DNA from 4 places in the Pseudomonas sp. GD03842 genome. Region 2 is predicted to be linked to each of the others. Evidence: predicted binding sites of a transcription regulator. Region 2 holds the regulator's gene; each other region holds the start of a gene.
The links. Region 2 encodes FliA, which starts transcription of late flagellar genes. Its sites were predicted from a motif close to CTAAAGTTTNNNNNNNNNNNGCCGNTAA; they were not measured.
Positions count from the first base shown of each region.

Region 1: a site for FliA is predicted at 2,760-2,787, ahead of N5D61_RS07175 (methyl-accepting chemotaxis protein). Genes of this name have one in related genera too.
Region 3: a site for FliA is predicted at 1,813-1,840, ahead of N5D61_RS25490 (methyl-accepting chemotaxis protein). Genes of this name have one in related genera too.
Region 4: a site for FliA is predicted at 2,755-2,782, ahead of N5D61_RS15835 (methyl-accepting chemotaxis protein). Genes of this name have one in related genera too.

Region 1 is NZ_JAOCEA010000004.1:15,496-19,683, forward strand. It holds gene N5D61_RS07155 (aldehyde dehydrogenase (NADP(+))) at 1-784, opposite strand, end outside; gene N5D61_RS07160 (hypothetical protein) at 1,062-1,766, opposite strand; gene N5D61_RS07165 (bacteriocin) at 1,836-2,180, opposite strand; tRNA gene N5D61_RS07170 (tRNA-Met) at 2,314-2,390, opposite strand; gene N5D61_RS07175 (methyl-accepting chemotaxis protein) at 2,833-4,188, shown strand, end outside.
Region 2 is NZ_JAOCEA010000019.1:71,187-75,374, reverse strand. It holds gene N5D61_RS22975 (protein phosphatase CheZ) at 1-656, opposite strand, end outside; gene N5D61_RS22970 (chemotaxis response regulator CheY) at 676-1,050, opposite strand; gene fliA (RNA polymerase sigma factor FliA) at 1,315-2,055, opposite strand; gene fleN (flagellar synthesis regulator FleN) at 2,052-2,885, opposite strand; gene flhF (flagellar biosynthesis protein FlhF) at 3,006-4,188, opposite strand, start outside.
Region 3 is NZ_JAOCEA010000026.1:17,785-21,972, reverse strand. It holds gene N5D61_RS25500 (LysR substrate-binding domain-containing protein) at 1-729, opposite strand, end outside; gene N5D61_RS25495 (tellurite resistance TerB family protein) at 892-1,626, shown strand; gene N5D61_RS25490 (methyl-accepting chemotaxis protein) at 2,005-3,627, shown strand; gene N5D61_RS25485 (chemotaxis protein CheW) at 3,636-4,181, shown strand; gene N5D61_RS25480 (protein-glutamate O-methyltransferase CheR) at 4,178-4,188, shown strand, end outside.
Region 4 is NZ_JAOCEA010000010.1:141,964-146,151, forward strand. It holds gene N5D61_RS15830 (LysR family transcriptional regulator) at 1-811, opposite strand, end outside; gene N5D61_RS15835 (methyl-accepting chemotaxis protein) at 972-2,603, opposite strand; gene N5D61_RS15840 (hypothetical protein) at 2,908-3,123, shown strand; gene N5D61_RS15845 (PAS domain-containing protein) at 3,133-4,188, opposite strand, start outside.

The DNA of each region.
Region 1 (4,188 bases), on a different contig from region 2:
CCGGAATTGGAACAGGGCGGGCCTGGGCCGCCGCCACCAACGCCAGGCCGCCACGGCGTGAGCCCGTAAAACCGACCGCTTGAATTCGTGGGTGGCTGACCAACGCTTGGCCCACCGAAATATCTTTGTCGATCAACATCGAGAACACGCCTTCCGGCATACCTGTCGCGCGAGCGGCTTGCTGAATGACCCTTGCCACCAGTTCACTGGTGCCTAGGTGCGCGGGGTGGGCCTTGACGATGACCGGGCACCCTGCCGCAAGCGCCGACGCGGTGTCGCCACCTGCGACTGAAAACGCCAATGGGAAATTGCTGGCGCCGAATACCGCGACCGGGCCCAGTCCGATGCGTCGCTGGCGAAGGTCAGCGCGCGGAAGCGGCTGACGGTTTGGCAGGGCGGTGTCTACCACCGCGCCATGCCAGCGGCCATCACGAAGCAGCGTGGCAAACAGTTTCAGTTGGTTGGCAGTGCGCATCCGCTCGCCCTCAAGCCTGGGACGCGGCAGCCCGCTTTCCAGGTGAACACGGTCGATCAGCGTGTCGCCCAAGTCCAGCAACCCTTGGGCGATCGCTTCGAGAAACAGCGCTCTCTGCTCGTCGCTCAGATGCCGATAGCGGTCGAACGAAGCCTCGGCCAGTTCGCAGGCCTCATTGACGTCCTCCAGCGAATTAGCGCCGAATGCCGGCGTCAGCGGCTCTCCGGTTGCTGCGGCGATGGCCGAGACTTCGCCCGCCTGCCCGCGTAGCGAGCGCTGTCCGATGATCGATTCACCCAGGATTTGCATGTGTTCTGCACCTCGTGTTCGAGACGGGCTTGGGGCGGGTCGCGGCTTTGTGTTGCGCGGCGGTGGTCAGCGCTTGAGCGTAGATCATGGATCAACGTGCGTCAGCTCGATCGTTTGCTGAGAGCTGCGGCGAATGCTTTGAAATGGGAGGCGAGGCAGTGGCGTTAGGCGGAGCGGAGGACGAAGTCGTCGCAGCATGCCGAGCCGACGGGAGCGACGCTGAGTTCGCTACCGCCGGTGGTTGTGGCCGTGCTGTTGTGCAGCAGGTGACCCGAGGCTACTGTTGAACGGCGCTGAACCCTTCAAAGGCGATCTGCTGCTGGATCGCGGTCACGATGTTCTTGCGCGTAGCCGGTAGCTGGTTGCCGTCCTTGTCGACGAAGACATCGTGTTGCAGTTCAGCTTCGTCGCCCTCACCGACAAACGAAAAGCCGAGAAACTCGAAGGCTTCACGGTCGACATTGGCTTTCGCGCGCGGGGTGCGCAGAGGGAGGGTGACGCTGATGCCATCCTTGGCGATGACAAACACTTCGGCTTCCTTCTTCACCCGCGCGGCCTTGCTCTTGCTGCCGCCCGGCTGACTGACCGCCTGGTGCGTCTGGTTCAGCACTTTCAGCGCCAGGCCGTAAACCAACTCCTGAAAGTGTGGATCGTCCTTGTAACTGGACAGGATTCGGCTGATCGGAAAACGGGTGCTGAGGTCTTCCAGTGCGGCCATGTCCGCGGCTTCGGCGTCTTTCAATTGCTTGAGCTGACCCATCAACTCATAGGCCTGATCGTCGTCGAAACGGTCATGGGCCTGGCGGATGGCGGCGCGCAGCTCACGAATCTGGTCGCTTTCCCGGGTGCTCTGGAAGGCATCGAGCACCATTTCGCTGATGGTTTTCGCCTGTGGCACGTGTTGTGAGAGATTGATGGCGTCTTCGTACGCCTGCTTTGAGGACAGGGCAGGCGCTGCTACGTCGGTACGGAAATCAGACATTGAACATCCATTGCTTCATTTACGGGGTTTGAGCGCGAGGCGCCGAAGCGCTTCGCGGGGGAGGGTAAGTTATTTCCCGCCCAGTGCACCACCCGCTGCGCCGCCCAGCCCGGCACCGATGGTGCCCCCTGTGCTGCCGCCCAGCTTGTTGCCAATGACCGAGCCTGCCGCGCCACCCAGGCCGCCGCCAATGGCTGCACGAGTCTTGTGGCCTTTCTTGGCGGTCACGGCGCCGCCTGCTGCGCCCGCCAGGCCTGCGCCAACGGCCGCGCCGTTGCTGCCCCCCATCTGCTGGCCAACGACATTGCCCAGCGCACCGCCTAGACCACCGCCAAGCGCAGCGTTTGTACCGCCGCCCGCCATTGCGCCTTGAGAAATCAGAAGACCCAGAACCGCAGGAAGTATGAATCGCATGTACTCGACCTCGAAGTAAGACAGCGCCAAGGCGCGATGTCGTGGTTGGAGAGAATGCCAGGGGCGCTAGCCTGAATAAAGCGGATCGCCAGAAACAACAAAGCCCGCACGAGGCGGGCTTTGTTGAGGTACTTGGTGGCTACACAGGGACTTGAACCCCGGACCCCAGCATTATGAATGCTATGCTCTAACCAACTGAGCTATGTAGCCAAGTGGCGCGCATTATTCGCTTAGACGTGGGATGTGTCAACCCTCTCGTTAAAAATTTCTGCGTGCGATCAATTGGTTAGAGATCTGCTCTCTAGCTCCCCCTGGGTAGACGCGGTCATCAGCTCGTCGGTGACAGTTTGCGACGCCTGTTGAGTGGAATTGCCTCATTTTCGTGCAAAAGCAGTGCACCGTTTGTGGCCGTATGCCCGTTTAGATGGCTTCTGGCTATCGGTCCGGTTTTTGCTTACTGCACATTAATTGCGCGCATCACCATTCTCGCGCGCGAATCGCTTGAAGAACCGCGACGCAGTCTTCGACACAGGGGACGGGCGGTTGTCGTTTTTAAAACAAAGACATGGCATTTTGCCGGTAAAGAATGTGAGGCGGCAGCCGCTGCGGTCAAAAGCTGCAGTTGCGGGTCGTCCGTGAGGAGTCGTCGGTCATGCAAAGTCTTTTGTCGCCAGGAATTCGTCTGCTCGGACGCTTCGGTTTTGCACGCAAGTTTCAAGTGCTGTTCTTTCTGTTCATTCTTCCGTTGGCCGGAAGCCTGTGGATGATCGGGCAGGACTATCTCAACAAGCTGAGCGTCATTTCCGGAGAGCAGGCCGGGGTACGGCAACTTCTGGCACTCGACGCCCTGGATGCCCAACTCACCGCTCAGCGCAACCTCGCTGCGCGTTGGAAAGCTGCGGACATACTTCATGAACCTACCCCGGCAGCGAAGGCCGCCATGGCGGCGCTGGATGCCGCGAGTCCTGTCCTCACTAAGACGCTAGCGGACCTAGGCGAGCAGTTGAAGGCGCACCGGGCCAGCGCTGACACCCTGGCTCGATATCAGGCCTTGCAAGCGACCGTCCATGGCATGGACTCCGAATCCCTTCGCACTATCGGCTGGTGGCCTGATGGGTACGACCGCTTCACGGCTGCCCTGACCGCACTCCAAAGCCTGCGCGAGCAAATTGCAATGGATAACGGGTTGATTCTCGATCCGTGGTTGGAAACCTATCTGCTGATGCAGATCGCCACGCAGCAGACACCCGATCTCATTGAGCGTGTCGGGCGCATGGCCAGTGTGGGGCAATCATCGGTAGCCTCCGGACAGTTTTCATTGCAGAGCCGTCTGCAGATGCGTGATCTGCGCAGCCGGATCGCCGATGCCCGTGATCAATTGGTGAAGGCGGCAGCATCGCTCAAAGCCAAAGCCTACCCAGGGATGGAAACCTGGCTTGCCCAATACAATGACAGCCTCCAACGTCTGGATGGCGAGCTGAAAGCGCTGGACGAAGGTGTGTTCGGCGGCACGATCAAGCTGGACACCTCGGCCTTCGAGCGCAGCGTCGATACCACCCTCGACGCGCTCGCCGCCTTGCGCAATCAGTCCCTGACGTCACTGGACGACCGTCTGGATTACTACCACGATCGGGCGATCAGACAGTTCATTCCCGTGGCTGCGGTCTTCGGCATCCTGGCGCTGGCTGCACTGTATCTGTTCATTTGCCTCCAGGCTTCGATTCGCCGCAGCGCCAAGGGGATCACTACCCTGGCTGAATCGCTGCGCGATGGCAATTTGTGCGTGGAAGTCGCTGTCGAGGGGCGTGACGAGCTGGCCGCCATCAGCAAGGCGCTGAACGTCGCAGTGGTCCAGTTGCGGACCACGCTGCTGGGGGTTAACCATGAAACCCAACAGTTAGGGTCTGCCGTTCTTACCCTCAATTCGCAATCAGGCAGCACGCTGAACGAGGTCGAGGATCAACAGCAGCAGATCAGCCAGATCGCCGCTGCGGCGACGCAACTGGCC
Region 2 (4,188 bases):
GCTTCCTGGTCGTGCTGGATGCCAGCGAAGCGATCGACCTGGCTGGCCATGAGCACCAGCTTGAGCAAGTTGCTCTCCACTTCGGTGACCAACTTGGTCACGCGTTTGATGACCTGACCGGTCAGGTCCTGGAAATCCTGCGCCAACAAAATGTCGTTCAGATGCGTTGCGACGTCATGGGTTTCCTTCTCGCTGCGCACCAGGAAACCTTCGACGCGGCGGGCCAGATCCCTGAACTCCTCGGCGCCGATCTCACGACGCATGAAGCGTCCCCAATCCTCGCTCAGCGTTTTGGCATCGGCGCTCAGGCCATTCATCAGGGGCGTGCTCTGCTCCACCAGATCCATGGTTTTATTGGCCGCGTTCTCCGTCAGCCTGACAACGTACGACAGGCGTTCGGTGGCGTCCGTGATCTGGGACACCTCTTCGGCTTGCGGCATGTGCGGGTCAATCTGGAAATTGACGATCGCACTGTGCAGCTCACGGGTCAGCTTGCCCACTTCCTGATACAGGCCCCGATCACGGGTCTGGTTAAGCTCATGGATAAGTTGCACGGCTTCGCCGAACTGGCCTTTTTCAAGGCTGGTCACCAGCTCTTGTGCATGTTTCTTCAGGGTCGACTCGAAGTCACCCATTGATGAATCTTTAGGATCCATAGCGCCCTCGCAGCGAACATCAGCTATTGACGCGCTCGAATATCTTGTCGATTTTTTCTTTGAGCACCTGGGCCGTGAACGGCTTGACGACATAGCCGTTCACGCCGGCCTGCGCGGCCTCGATGATCTGTTCGCGCTTGGCTTCGGCGGTCACCATCAGCACAGGCAGGTGACGCAGACGCTCGTCGGCACGCACCTGACGCAGCAGCTCGATACCGGTCATGCCCGGCATGTTCCAGTCCGTCACCAGAAAATCGAAAGCCCCGCTCTGCAGCATGGGCAATGCGGTGGTACCGTCATCTGCTTCGGCCGTGTTGGTGAACCCAAGGTCACGCAACAGGTTTTTTATGATCCGCCGCATCGTTGAGAAGTCATCAACGATGAGGATTTTCATGTTCTTGTCCAATTCGACCTCCAAGCAGTCTTTAACGCACCCAGCTCCCGGGTGCGCGTTCAATCAATACCGGTACGACAAACCACCGGCGACACGACAACGAGAGGGCTTTGGAATCGAAAGGTACGAGCGCAGCGGATAAGAGTCCCGAAGACCTGATCCGACCGGCTCCTGCCTTGTCTCTTTTGCTTCCCACATCACATCTTGCACAGCCGGTCTTACAAGCAACACACAACGCCCTCGAACAGGCGTTGCGTCAATCCATCAGCGTGCCCGCCATTCACCCAGCCGCCCGCGCAGACGCGCGGCGCACTGGCTGTGCAACTGGCTGACACGGGATTCGCTGACCCCCAGGACCTCACCGATTTCCTTGAGGTTCAGCTCTTCATCGTAATACAGCGCCAGCACCAGCCGTTCACGCTCGGGCAGGTTGGCAATGGCATCGGCCAGCGCGCTCTGGAAACGCTCGTCTTCCAGATCCCGCGAGGGCTCCAGCGACTGGCTCGCGCCATCCTCATGCAGCCCCTCATGTTCGCCGTCCTGCAACAGATCGTCAAAGCTGAACAGGCGACTGCCCAAGGTATCGTTCAAAATCCCGTAATAATCATCGAGACTCAATTGAAGTTCGGCAGCAACCTCATGATCTTTAGCGTCGCGGCCGGTTTTCGCTTCAATCGCGCGGATCGCATCACTGACCATGCGCGTGTTGCGGTGAACCGAACGCGGCGCCCAGTCCCCTTTGCGGACTTCGTCCAGCATGGCCCCGCGGATACGAATACCCGCGTAGGTCTCGAAGCTGGCCCCTTTCGAGGAGTCGTATTTGGTCGAGACTTCGAGCAACCCGATCATGCCCGCCTGAATCAGGTCCTCGACCTGGACGCTCGCTGGCAACCGCGCCAGCAGGTGGTAGGCGATGCGCTTGACCAGAGGGGCATAGCGCTCGATCAGCTCGTATTGGGAGTCCTTGGATGATTTGCTGTACATGCGATAGCCACTTGCGGTCATGACACAGGCCCTGCACTGGTCTGATGAACCAGGCGCTCAACGAAAAATTCAAGGTGACCCCGCGGGTTCGCCGGCAGCGGCCAGGTATCGACCTTCTGCGCGATGGCCTTGAACGCCAGCGCACATTTGGAACGCGGGAAGGCTTCGTACACCGCGCGCTGCTTCTGCACCGCCTTGCGCACGCACTCGTCGTACGGCACCGCACCCACGTATTGCAGGGCGACGTCCAGGAAGCGATCGGTGACCTTGGTCAACTTGGCGAACAGGTTGCGCCCTTCCTGCGGGCTCTGTGCCATGTTGGCCAGGACACGGAAGCGGTTCATGCCGTAGTCACGGTTAAGCAATTTGATCAGCGCGTAGGCGTCGGTGATCGAGGTCGGTTCGTCGCACACCACCAGCAGCACTTCCTGTGCCGCGCGTACGAAACTCACCACCGACTCGCCGATCCCGGCGGCGGTGTCGATCACCAGCACGTCCAGGTTGTCACCGATTTCGCTGAAGGCCTGGATCAGGCCGGCATGCTGCGCCGGGCTCAACTGCACCATCGTCTGAGTGCCGGAGGCTGCGGGCACGATGCGCACGCCCCCCGGCCCCTGCAGCAGGACATCGCGCAGTTCGCAGCGCCCTTCGATGACGTCGGCCAGGGTACGTTTGGGGGTCAGACCCAGCAAGACGTCGACATTGGCCAGACCCAGATCGGCGTCCAGCAACATGACGCGACGTCCCAGCTCGGCCAGGGCCAGCGAGAGGTTCACTGACACATTGGTCTTGCCTACGCCACCTTTGCCACCGGTCACCGCGATAACCTGAACGGGATGCATGCTGCCCATAGTTAATTCTTTACCTTGTCTTGCTTAGACCCAAGCCACATTTCGGGCTGCACGTCCACTGAGTGAACAATGCCTGGCAGACCATCGATGCAGGTATTTTCCAATGTCATTTTCCTTAACCTAGCCCGCGCGCTTGCCGGTGCTGTGATAAAGATCCGCAAACATATCCGCCATCGCTTCCTCGCTAGGCTCCTCCTGCATCTGCACGCTGACGGCACGGCTTACCAACTGGTGTCGACGCGGCAAATGCAGATCATCGGGGATCCGTGGGCCATCGGTCAGATAGGCCACGGGCAATTCGTGTGTCACCGCCAGGCTCAGCACTTCGCCCAGGCTGGCGCTCTCGTCCAGCTTGGTCAGGATGCACCCGGCCAGGCCGCAACGCTTGTAACTGTGATAGGCCGCCGTCAGCACTTGCTTCTGGCTGGTCGTCGCCAGCACCAGGTAATTGCGTGCCCTGATGCCACGCCCGGCCAGGCTCTCCAATTGCAGGCGCAGTGCCGGGTCGCTGGCTTGCAGGCCGGCGGTGTCAATCAGCACCACGCGCTTGCGCAGCAGCGGTTCCAGTGCCTGAGCCAGCGATTGCCCCGGGTCGACGTGGGTCACCGGCACATTGAGGATGCGGCCCAGCGTCTTGAGCTGTTCCTGAGCCCCGATGCGGAAGCTGTCCATGCTCACCAGCGCGATATTTTGCGCGCCGTATTTCAACACATAACGGGCGGCGAGTTTGGCTAAAGTGGTGGTCTTGCCCATTCCGGCCGGACCGACCATGGCAATCACCCCACCCTCTTCCAGCGGCTCGACATCCGGCGTGACGATCATCCGCGCCAGGTGCGCCAACAGCATGCGCCAGGCGTGGGGTTGATCGTCGAGGTCCGGCACCATGTTCAGCAGGTCCCGGGACAGCGGACCGGACAGCCCTACCCGTTGCAGACGGCGCCACAGATTGGCCTGCTGCGGACGGCTGCCCTGCAACTGGTTCCAGGCCAGCGAGCCAAGCTGCACTTCCAGCAACTCGCGCAGCCCGTTCAATTCGGAACGCATCGACTCGTAGGCCCGCTGGCTGATGCCTGGCTCGGCGGCGGACTGACGCTCGGTGCGCTCGGCTCGATCCGCCGCGATGGCGGCGTGGATGGAGGGGCGGAACGGTTCGTCCAGGGTCGGTTCGATCTGTTTGCTGTCGTCCATGGCAAGCCCGGTGAACAACTGCCGGTTGGCCACGGCGTCCAGGTCGCTGCGGCTGGTCAATTCGGCCTGGGCGGTGACGATGCGCGACTGAGTCTTGCGCAGTTCGTCCTCGAGC
Region 3 (4,188 bases), on a different contig from region 2:
CGGTTGGATCGAAACCCCAAGGCCCGCCGCCACCAGGCTTCGGACCGCCTCGGTGGAGGCTGTGCGCAGGCTGACTTTCGGTTGCAGGCCTATGCGCGACCAGATGCGCTGGGCATTGCTGCCCATCTCGTCGACGTTGAGTTGAATGAGCGGCTCGCATGCGACGTCGGCCAGGTTGATGTTGTCATGTTCCAACAGAGGATGCTGGGCCGGGAGCCATAGCCGGTAAGGCGAGTGCGTGAGCACTTCGGTCTGCAAGGCATGGCGATCCTCAAGGTTGGAGAGGATCAACACGCCAATGTCGATCTCACCGCTGACCAGCAGATGCTCGATGTAGGGGCGCTCATCTTCCATCACGCGGAGGTCGACGTTGGGGTAGGCGCGCTGAAACCGCGTCAGCAGATCGGCGAGGTAATAGCCTGCCACCAGGCTGGTCACGCCGATCACCAACTGCCCGGCCACCTGTTCGGCGCCTTGTTGCAAGCTGCGCTTGGCGTTTTCCACCGTGGCCAGAATCAGGTGGGCCTGCCGCAGAAATTGGTGCCCCTGATGGGTGAGGGTCATGCCTTTGGCGTGGCGGCTGAACAAGGTAACGCCGATCTCTTCCTCCAGCTGCTGGATGGCCAGCGTCAGGGTGGATTGGGAGATGAACACCGCCTGCGCCGCTGCGGAAATCGATCCGGTTTCGGCCACTGCGATGAAGTGGCGGATTTGGCGTAACGTCATCATGTGAGCCGTTCCCGTCTTTTTTGGAATTCGACGAGTGTATATCGTTTTTTTCGAATGGCCCGGCTCGCCCCTGCAACATCTGGAAGCACAGTCGGAAACGGCAACTGAGGACTTCGCCTTAACCTGCGTGTCGGACCGTTTAAGTGTTTTCAGGAGGTGCCCATGAATACCCGAGGTTTACTTGATCAGTTGCTGAAATCCGGCCAGGACCTGTTGCAAAACAAGGCGGGTCAGTCCGGTCGTTCTCCTTCTCAAAGCCAGGGCACCCAAGGCGGCCTCGCCGATCTGCTCGGCAAGGCCGGTGGCGCCAATCTGGGAGGGCTGTTGTCCGGCGCGGGCGGTGGCGCGCTGGCAGCGGGGGCGATGGGGTTGCTGCTGGGCAACAAAAGTGCGCGCAAGATCGGTGGCAAAGTGCTGACCTACGGCGGCCTCACGGCGCTGGGTGTGCTGGCCTACAAGGCCTACGGGAACTGGCAGGCCAATCAGGCAAGCGCAGGGTCGGCTCAGCCTCAGACCGTCGACCGTGTGCCGCCCGCCCAAGTGGAACAGCACAGCGAGGCGATCCTGCGGGCATTGGTGGCGGCGGCCAAGGCGGACGGCCATGTTGATGACAATGAACGGCAATTGATCGAGGGTGAGTTCACGCGGCTGACGGGCGATGAGGAATTGCAGCACTGGCTCCACGCCGAGCTGCACAAGCCGCTGGACCCTGCCGAGGTCGCGCGGTCGGCTCACACACCTGAAATTGCCGCCGAGATGTACCTCGCCAGTGTGATGATGGTCGATGAAGAGCACTTCATGGAGCGGGCATACCTGGACGAACTGGCCAAACAGCTCAAACTTGCCCCCGACTTGAAAGCCGAGTTGGAGAATCAGGTCCGCCAAGCGCAGCCATAACTCGCCACGGCAAATCGAAGCAGACTCGGGAAGGGCAAGCCCGGCGGTGGCTTGCCGTCTCCCTGGGGCCGGATCTCGACCGCTGCCCGAGCCCGCAACTTCCTTTCCCTTGCCTCAAGTCCCCGTACCTCTTCGCGGCGCCGTTGGACGTTAATGGGCGCCATGAGCCCCATCGGCAACTTCCCTATCAGGTAAAGCTTTGGTCGGCCGATAACGTGTCAGAAGTTTCCTTTATATGTGTGCGTTATTGCGTATGTCGTGTCGGAAACAGCCCAGTTAATTAGTAAGGCACTAGGCTATACTCCGCTCGCGTTGGGCCGTCTGTCGGTCCGCTTCTTGAACCCGGTCTTGCCGGTGTTGAACTCTTGAGGGCTGACTGTGAAGAACTGGACGTTGCGTCAACGTATTTTGGCGAGCTTCGCTGTAATCATCGCCATCATGTTGCTGATGGTGATTGTGGCTTTCAACCGCTTGCTGGTCATTGAAAGCAGCGGCGATGAAGTACGGCTCGACGCGCTACCGGGGGTTTATTACAGCAGCACGGTGCGCGGCGCCTGGGTTGAAAGCTACATCCGCACCCAACAGTTGCTCGCCGAAGGTGCGGGGCGTCCTCTGACCAACGCTGAGGAAGATCAGTACAAAGAGTACGATGACCGCCTCCAGAGCCAGATTGCCGCGTATCAGAAAAGTATTTTTGAAGAGAGCGATCGCAGTGAGTTCGCGCAGTTTCTGCAACTGCGTGAACGGTTCGGGCTGGTGCTCAACGGCATCCTGTCGGCCTATCAAGGTGACAACTTCGCGATGGCCCAGCGCATCTTTACCGAACAGCTGACCCCGATGTGGTTCGAGGGTCGCAAGGTGCTCAATGCGCTGGGTACCAAGAACAAAATCAATGCCGATCGCGCATCGGACAACATTCAGGCCGCGGTCTACAGCGCCAAGATCACCTTGGGCATCTCGCTGATCATCGCAGTGCTGGTCGCCGGTATCTGTGGCCTGCTGCTGATGCGCGCCATCCTGGCGCCCATGAATCGGATCGTCAGAATCCTCGACGTGATGCGGACCGGCGACCTGAGCAGCCGTCTGAACCTGGAGCGCAAGGACGAATTCGACGCGGTGCAGACCGGGTTCAACGACATGGTCACCGAGCTCGCAGCGCTGGTGTCCCAGGCGCAGCGCTCCTCGGTTCAGGTCACCACATCGGTGACCGAAATCGCCGCCACCTCCAAGCAGCAGCAGGCCACCGCCACTGAAACCGCGGCCACTACCACCGAAATCGGCGCCACGTCCCGCGAGATCGCCGCGACGTCTCGGGATCTGGTGCGCACCATGACGGAAGTGACCTCGGCTGCCGATCAGGCTTCGATCCTCGCCGGATCCGGTCAGCAGGGCCTGGCACGAATGGAGGAAACCATGCACTCGGTGATGGGGGCCGCGGATCTGGTCAACTCGAAGCTGGCTATCCTCAATGAGAAGGCGGGCAACATCAATCAGGTGGTGGTCACCATCGTCAAGGTCGCCGATCAGACCAACCTGTTGTCGTTGAACGCCGCCATCGAGGCCGAAAAAGCCGGTGAATACGGCCGCGGATTCGCCGTGGTCGCGACGGAGGTCCGGCGCCTGGCGGACCAGACGGCAGTCGCCACCTATGACATCGAACAGATGGTGCGAGAGATTCAGTCGGCGGTCTCGGCGGGCGTGATGGGCATGGACAAGTTTTCCGAAGAGGTACGTCGAGGGATGTTCGAAGTCACCCAGGTGGGCGAACAGCTCTCGCAGATCATCCATCAGGTGCAGGCGCTGGCGCCGCGCGTGTTGATGGTCAATGAAGGCATGCAGGCCCAGGCCACGGGTGCCGAACAGATCAATCAGGCGCTGGTGCAATTGGGCGATGCCAGCAGCCAGACCGTGGAGTCGCTGCGCCAGGCCAGCTTTGCCATCGACGAGTTGAGCCAGGTGGCAGTGGGCCTGCGCAGCGGCGTCTCGCGATTCAAGGTCTGAGTCGGTCCATGACGGAGCATTCAGCCAAGCGCGGCGCGCGGTCGTTGCCGTCGAACAAGCTGTTCCTGATGTTTCGCATCGGGAAGGAGCGCTACGCCCTGGAGGCCGCCGAGGTGGCTGAAGTCCTGCCGCGTCTGGCGCTCAAGCCGATTGCGCGCGCGCCCCATTGGGTCGCGGGTGTGTTCGCTCATCGAGGCGCGGTGGTGCCGGTGGTCGATCTCAGTGCGCTGACCTTCGGCGAAACGGCGCCGCAGCGAACCAGCACGCGTCTGGTGCTGGTGCACTACCGACTGGGGGGCGATCGTCCGGCGCAGCGTCTGGGGCTGATCCTCGAACAGGCGACGGACACCCTGCGGTGCGCGGTGGACGAATTCAAGGCATATGGCCTGGACAACCGTGAGGCCCCTTATCTGGGACCGGTGCGGGAAGACGAAACGGGGCTGCTGCAGTGGATTCGCGTACAGGACCTGCTCACCGACGAGGTGCGCGACCTGCTGTTTCCTGCCCGTCCCATGGACTTCGACACCCTTGATTCCCTCGGGGCCGCACCATGACATCGGA
Region 4 (4,188 bases), on a different contig from region 2:
GACCTCCGCGGGCCATGCTCCAGTCGGGCAGCAGCACCTCAAGCCGACCGTCCGCGAGGTATTCACTGGCGATGAATTCCGGCATTTCAGCAATTGCCAGCCCCTCCAGCAACACCGGTATCAGCGCGTCGGAATTGGTGACCCGCAGCGGGCCAGTGGGCATGACGTCTTCCTCCGAGCCATCGGTGTGGGTAAAGCGCCAGACCTGGCTACGCGCGCGGTAGGCATAGCTCAGGCAGGTACGGCTGGCAAGCTCCCGGGGATGGGAAGGATGGCCGTGCTCCGCGAGGTAACCGGGCGAAGCCACGGCAAGCTGGCGGACCGCGCACAGGCGGCGAGCGACGAGCGAGGAGTCAGGCATCACGGCAATTCGGAGCGCGGCATCGAACCCGTCGGCGATCAGGTCTACCGAAGCGTCGGACAGGTGCAGATCCACCGTGATTTCAGGGTACTGACGCAAGAGCTTTGGCAACAGGGGCGCGACCCAGCGCAGGCCGAAGGCCATCGGCACGGCAAGGCGCACCTGCCCGCGAGGTTGGACGGACAGATCCTGCGCCTCGCTTTCCAGTTCTTCGGCCTGGCAGTAAATGTCACTGGCCTTCGCCGCCATGCTCGATCCGAATTCGGTCAGCGCCAATTGGCGTGAGGTGCGGTTGAACAATCGTCCGCCCAGCCGCTCCTCAAGCCGGGCCACGGCGCGGGACACCGTGGGCACCGAGACACCCATCACCCGGGCAGCGGCGGCGAACGAGCCTTCTTCCGCTACTTTGGCAAACATCGCCAGGCCTTCGAAATCGGGAAGTCTGCTCATCTCAGTTCTGCAAGGGGGAGTTGCACGAGATTCTATTTTGCAAGGGGTCAGGCGTCGATGCGCGTGGCTGCTTTTTATGATGGCCTGCAGGCGTCGCATGCCACAGCCATGGCACGCGACGCGTCTGCTTGATTCGGCGGGCAGTGGGGCGCCAGGCACCTCAGGTGCGGAATTGCAGCACCAGCCCGTTGAGCCCCACCGCCAGTTGCGCCAACTCGCCGCTGGCCGCCGAGGTCTGGTTCGCTCCGGCGGAGGTCTGCAGCGAAAGATCGCGGATGCGGGTGAGGTTGCGGTCCACCTCGCGGGCAACCTGGGCTTGCTCTTCAGTCGCGGAGGCAATGCTGACATTGCGTTCGTTGATCTGCCCTATGGCCTGGGTGATCTGTTCCAGCGCCCGCCCGGCGGCTTCGGCGACATCCAGGCTGGCGCGTGCCCGGTCGCTGCTCTGGTCCATGGCCGTGACGGCCTTGTCAGCGCCGCCTTGAATGGAACTGATCATTTTCTCGATCTCGGCGGTGGACTGTTGAGTGCGGTGGGCCAATGCGCGCACTTCGTCGGCAACCACAGCAAAACCTCGGCCGGCCTCACCGGCGCGAGCCGCTTCGATGGCAGCGTTGAGCGCCAGCAGGTTGGTCTGGTCGGCGATCCCCCGTATCACGTCCAGCACGCCACTGATGTTTTGCACCTCACTGGCCAGGCCATTGATTTCGCCGGCGGTCGCAGTGACGGCCTGATGCAGTTCATGGATCACGCCGAGGGTTTCGTCGACGCGCTGCCGACCGTGTTCCGCCGATTCGCTGGATTCGCGGGCGGCGGCCGAAGCCAGTGCGGCGTTATGGGCGACTTCTTCGACCGCGGCGGTCATTTGGTTGATGGCCGTGGCGGCCTGGTTGATTTCATCGCTTTGACGTTGAATACCGCGCACCGAGTCCTCGGTCACGGCGTTCATTTCCTCGGATGTCGAGGCGAGCTGGCTCGAAGAGTGGCCAAGATTGGCCACGGTGCCGCGCAAATTGTCCTGCATCACCGACAGCGCCTGGAGCAGCCGACCGGGTTCATCGGCGCCGTCGAGTTTGATCGGCTGGCTGAGGTCGTTGTTGGCAATCTGCTCGGCCACGGCCAGGGCCCGGGCAATCGGCGCCACCAGGCTGCGGGTGAACAGGGCGGCCAGCGCGACGGTGGCCACGAGCGCGACCAGAATGGCCGCGATGGTCACGGCGCGTGCCTGCTCGTAGCTTTCATTGGCCTCGATGTCCGAATTTTCCATCTTGAGAACGGCCAACTGCGAAATGGTGGCGATATCGCTGGTCAGCAAGTCCGCAGCGCGGCTCTGCTCACCCGACGGTTGGGTCATCGCGATCAGGATGTCCTCTCGGTTCTGCGCCGCTGCCTCCAGGTACCGCGAATGCACCGCCAGGTAGGCGACCATGTCCGCTTCCATCTTGCGATAGGCTTCCAGGCCGCGCTCGGTGACCAGCAGCGGTTTGAGCCGCTTCACGTCCTTTTCCAGGTCTTCACGCCCTTGGGCGATCCGCTTACGCGCGCTCTCTGCACTGTCGGCCGTATGGGCGGCGCGCAGACCGGTATTGCCAAGGCGGATCATCAGCAGATCGGCCTTGATATCGGCAACGGTCATGAGGCTTGGCAATACATTGCTTTGCAGCGAATCGCGAGCGTCCTTCAAGCGCGCTGCCTGCATAAGCGAAAACAGGCCCACAGCGGAAATCAACAGGGCAAAAAAGCCGAAGCAGGCTAACGAGCGCGGAGCAATGTTCAGGCGTCTGAAATTCATACGGTTTGCCATCTGACGGAATGATGGCGCCATGATATCGTCATGCGGGGTCCTGCTAAAGGCATTTCGGCATTTTTATTGGCGGAAATGTCCCATATTGCTCGATGTTGGACTATTTCCAAGGCGCCGTTCGCCCTGGTTAGCCGTGGAGGTAACGGCAGGCCGCGAGTGCAACTTAGGCGTGGGGCGGAGCAGGGTAGACAAACCCTACGGGTGTGCTGCTACATTGGCGCGGTATCGATCCTAGGCAGGGCGCCGATTTCATGGGTAAGGATGCAGTCCCCCAACGGTAAGCGGTGGATCAATGCTCGAATCTCTCGCGAACATCAGGTTGGACCTGGAAAAAACGGCCGTCCATTTCGAAGAATTGTCTCAGGCGTTGGCTGGCCATCTCGTGTTCAGCAGCCACCGCGCGCTGAATATTCCGACCGACGACATCCCAAGCAAGATCAAATCCATCGACTCGGTGGCCGAAGTGCTGAGAGCCGCCGCCGCGAGAATGGGGAGCCCTGGCCCCTGACACCGTGCGCTACGGGTTGGCCGTGACTTTCAACAGTACGCGGGACAATTTGTCGATTGAATACGGCTTGTGCAGCAGCTCGAATCCATCGGTTCCGTAGCGGGTCAGAATGTGGCTGTAACCGGAGGTGAGTACCACCGGCAGACTCGGATACCGTGCGCGCAGCGTTTGCGCCAGTTCGACCCCGGTGACGCCCGGCATGACGACGTCGGAAAACACCACGTCGAATCGCTCGGCGTCGCTGTCGATCAGCTCCAGGGCTGCTGCGGCGGTGCGCGCCAGGGTCGGCCGGAACCCCAGTTCGGTAAGGGCCTGGATGGCGAAGTCGCCCACGTCGCCGTTATCTTCCACCACCAACACCTGCTTGCCTTGACCCTCTTCCAGCGACACGCCGGGTGAGTCGGTTTCCGCCGCCCGCGCCTCGCCGGCCACCCGGGGCAGGTAGAGGGTAAAGGTGGTTCCTTTGCCGATTTCGCTGGCGACTGCAATTTCACCACCGGATTGTTTGGCGAAGCCGAAGACCTGGCTCAAGCCCAGTCCGGTGCCTTCCCCCACGCCTTTGGTGGTGTAGAACGGCTCGAAAATCCGCTCCAGCTGGGTGGCCGGAATGCCCGATCCTGTGTCGGTAATCGAGACCGCGACGAAGGGCCCGGCTACCGCACTGTGTTCGCGAATCGCCGGGAGCGACTCGACAGCACGCACCGCGATCGACAGTTGGCCTTCGCCCTGCATGGCATCCCGCGCGTTGGCCGCCATATTGATCAGAGCCGTGTCGAATTGGCTCGGATCGGCGTTGACATGACACGGCGTGGGGTCGAGATCGATGAGGGTCTGGATCCGCGCGCCCGTCAGGCTGCTCATCATGGCGCTGATGGCCCGCACGTTGTCGCAGACGCTGAACACCTCCGGTTGTAACGCTTGTCGACGTGCGAAGGCGAGCAACTGGCCGGTCAGCCGGGCGGCACGATCGACGGTTTCCGAAATGGCGGTGACGTAACGTTGCCGACGCTCCTCGGTCAGGGTAGGGCGCATCAGCAGGTCGGTGGACGAGCGGATGACCGTCAG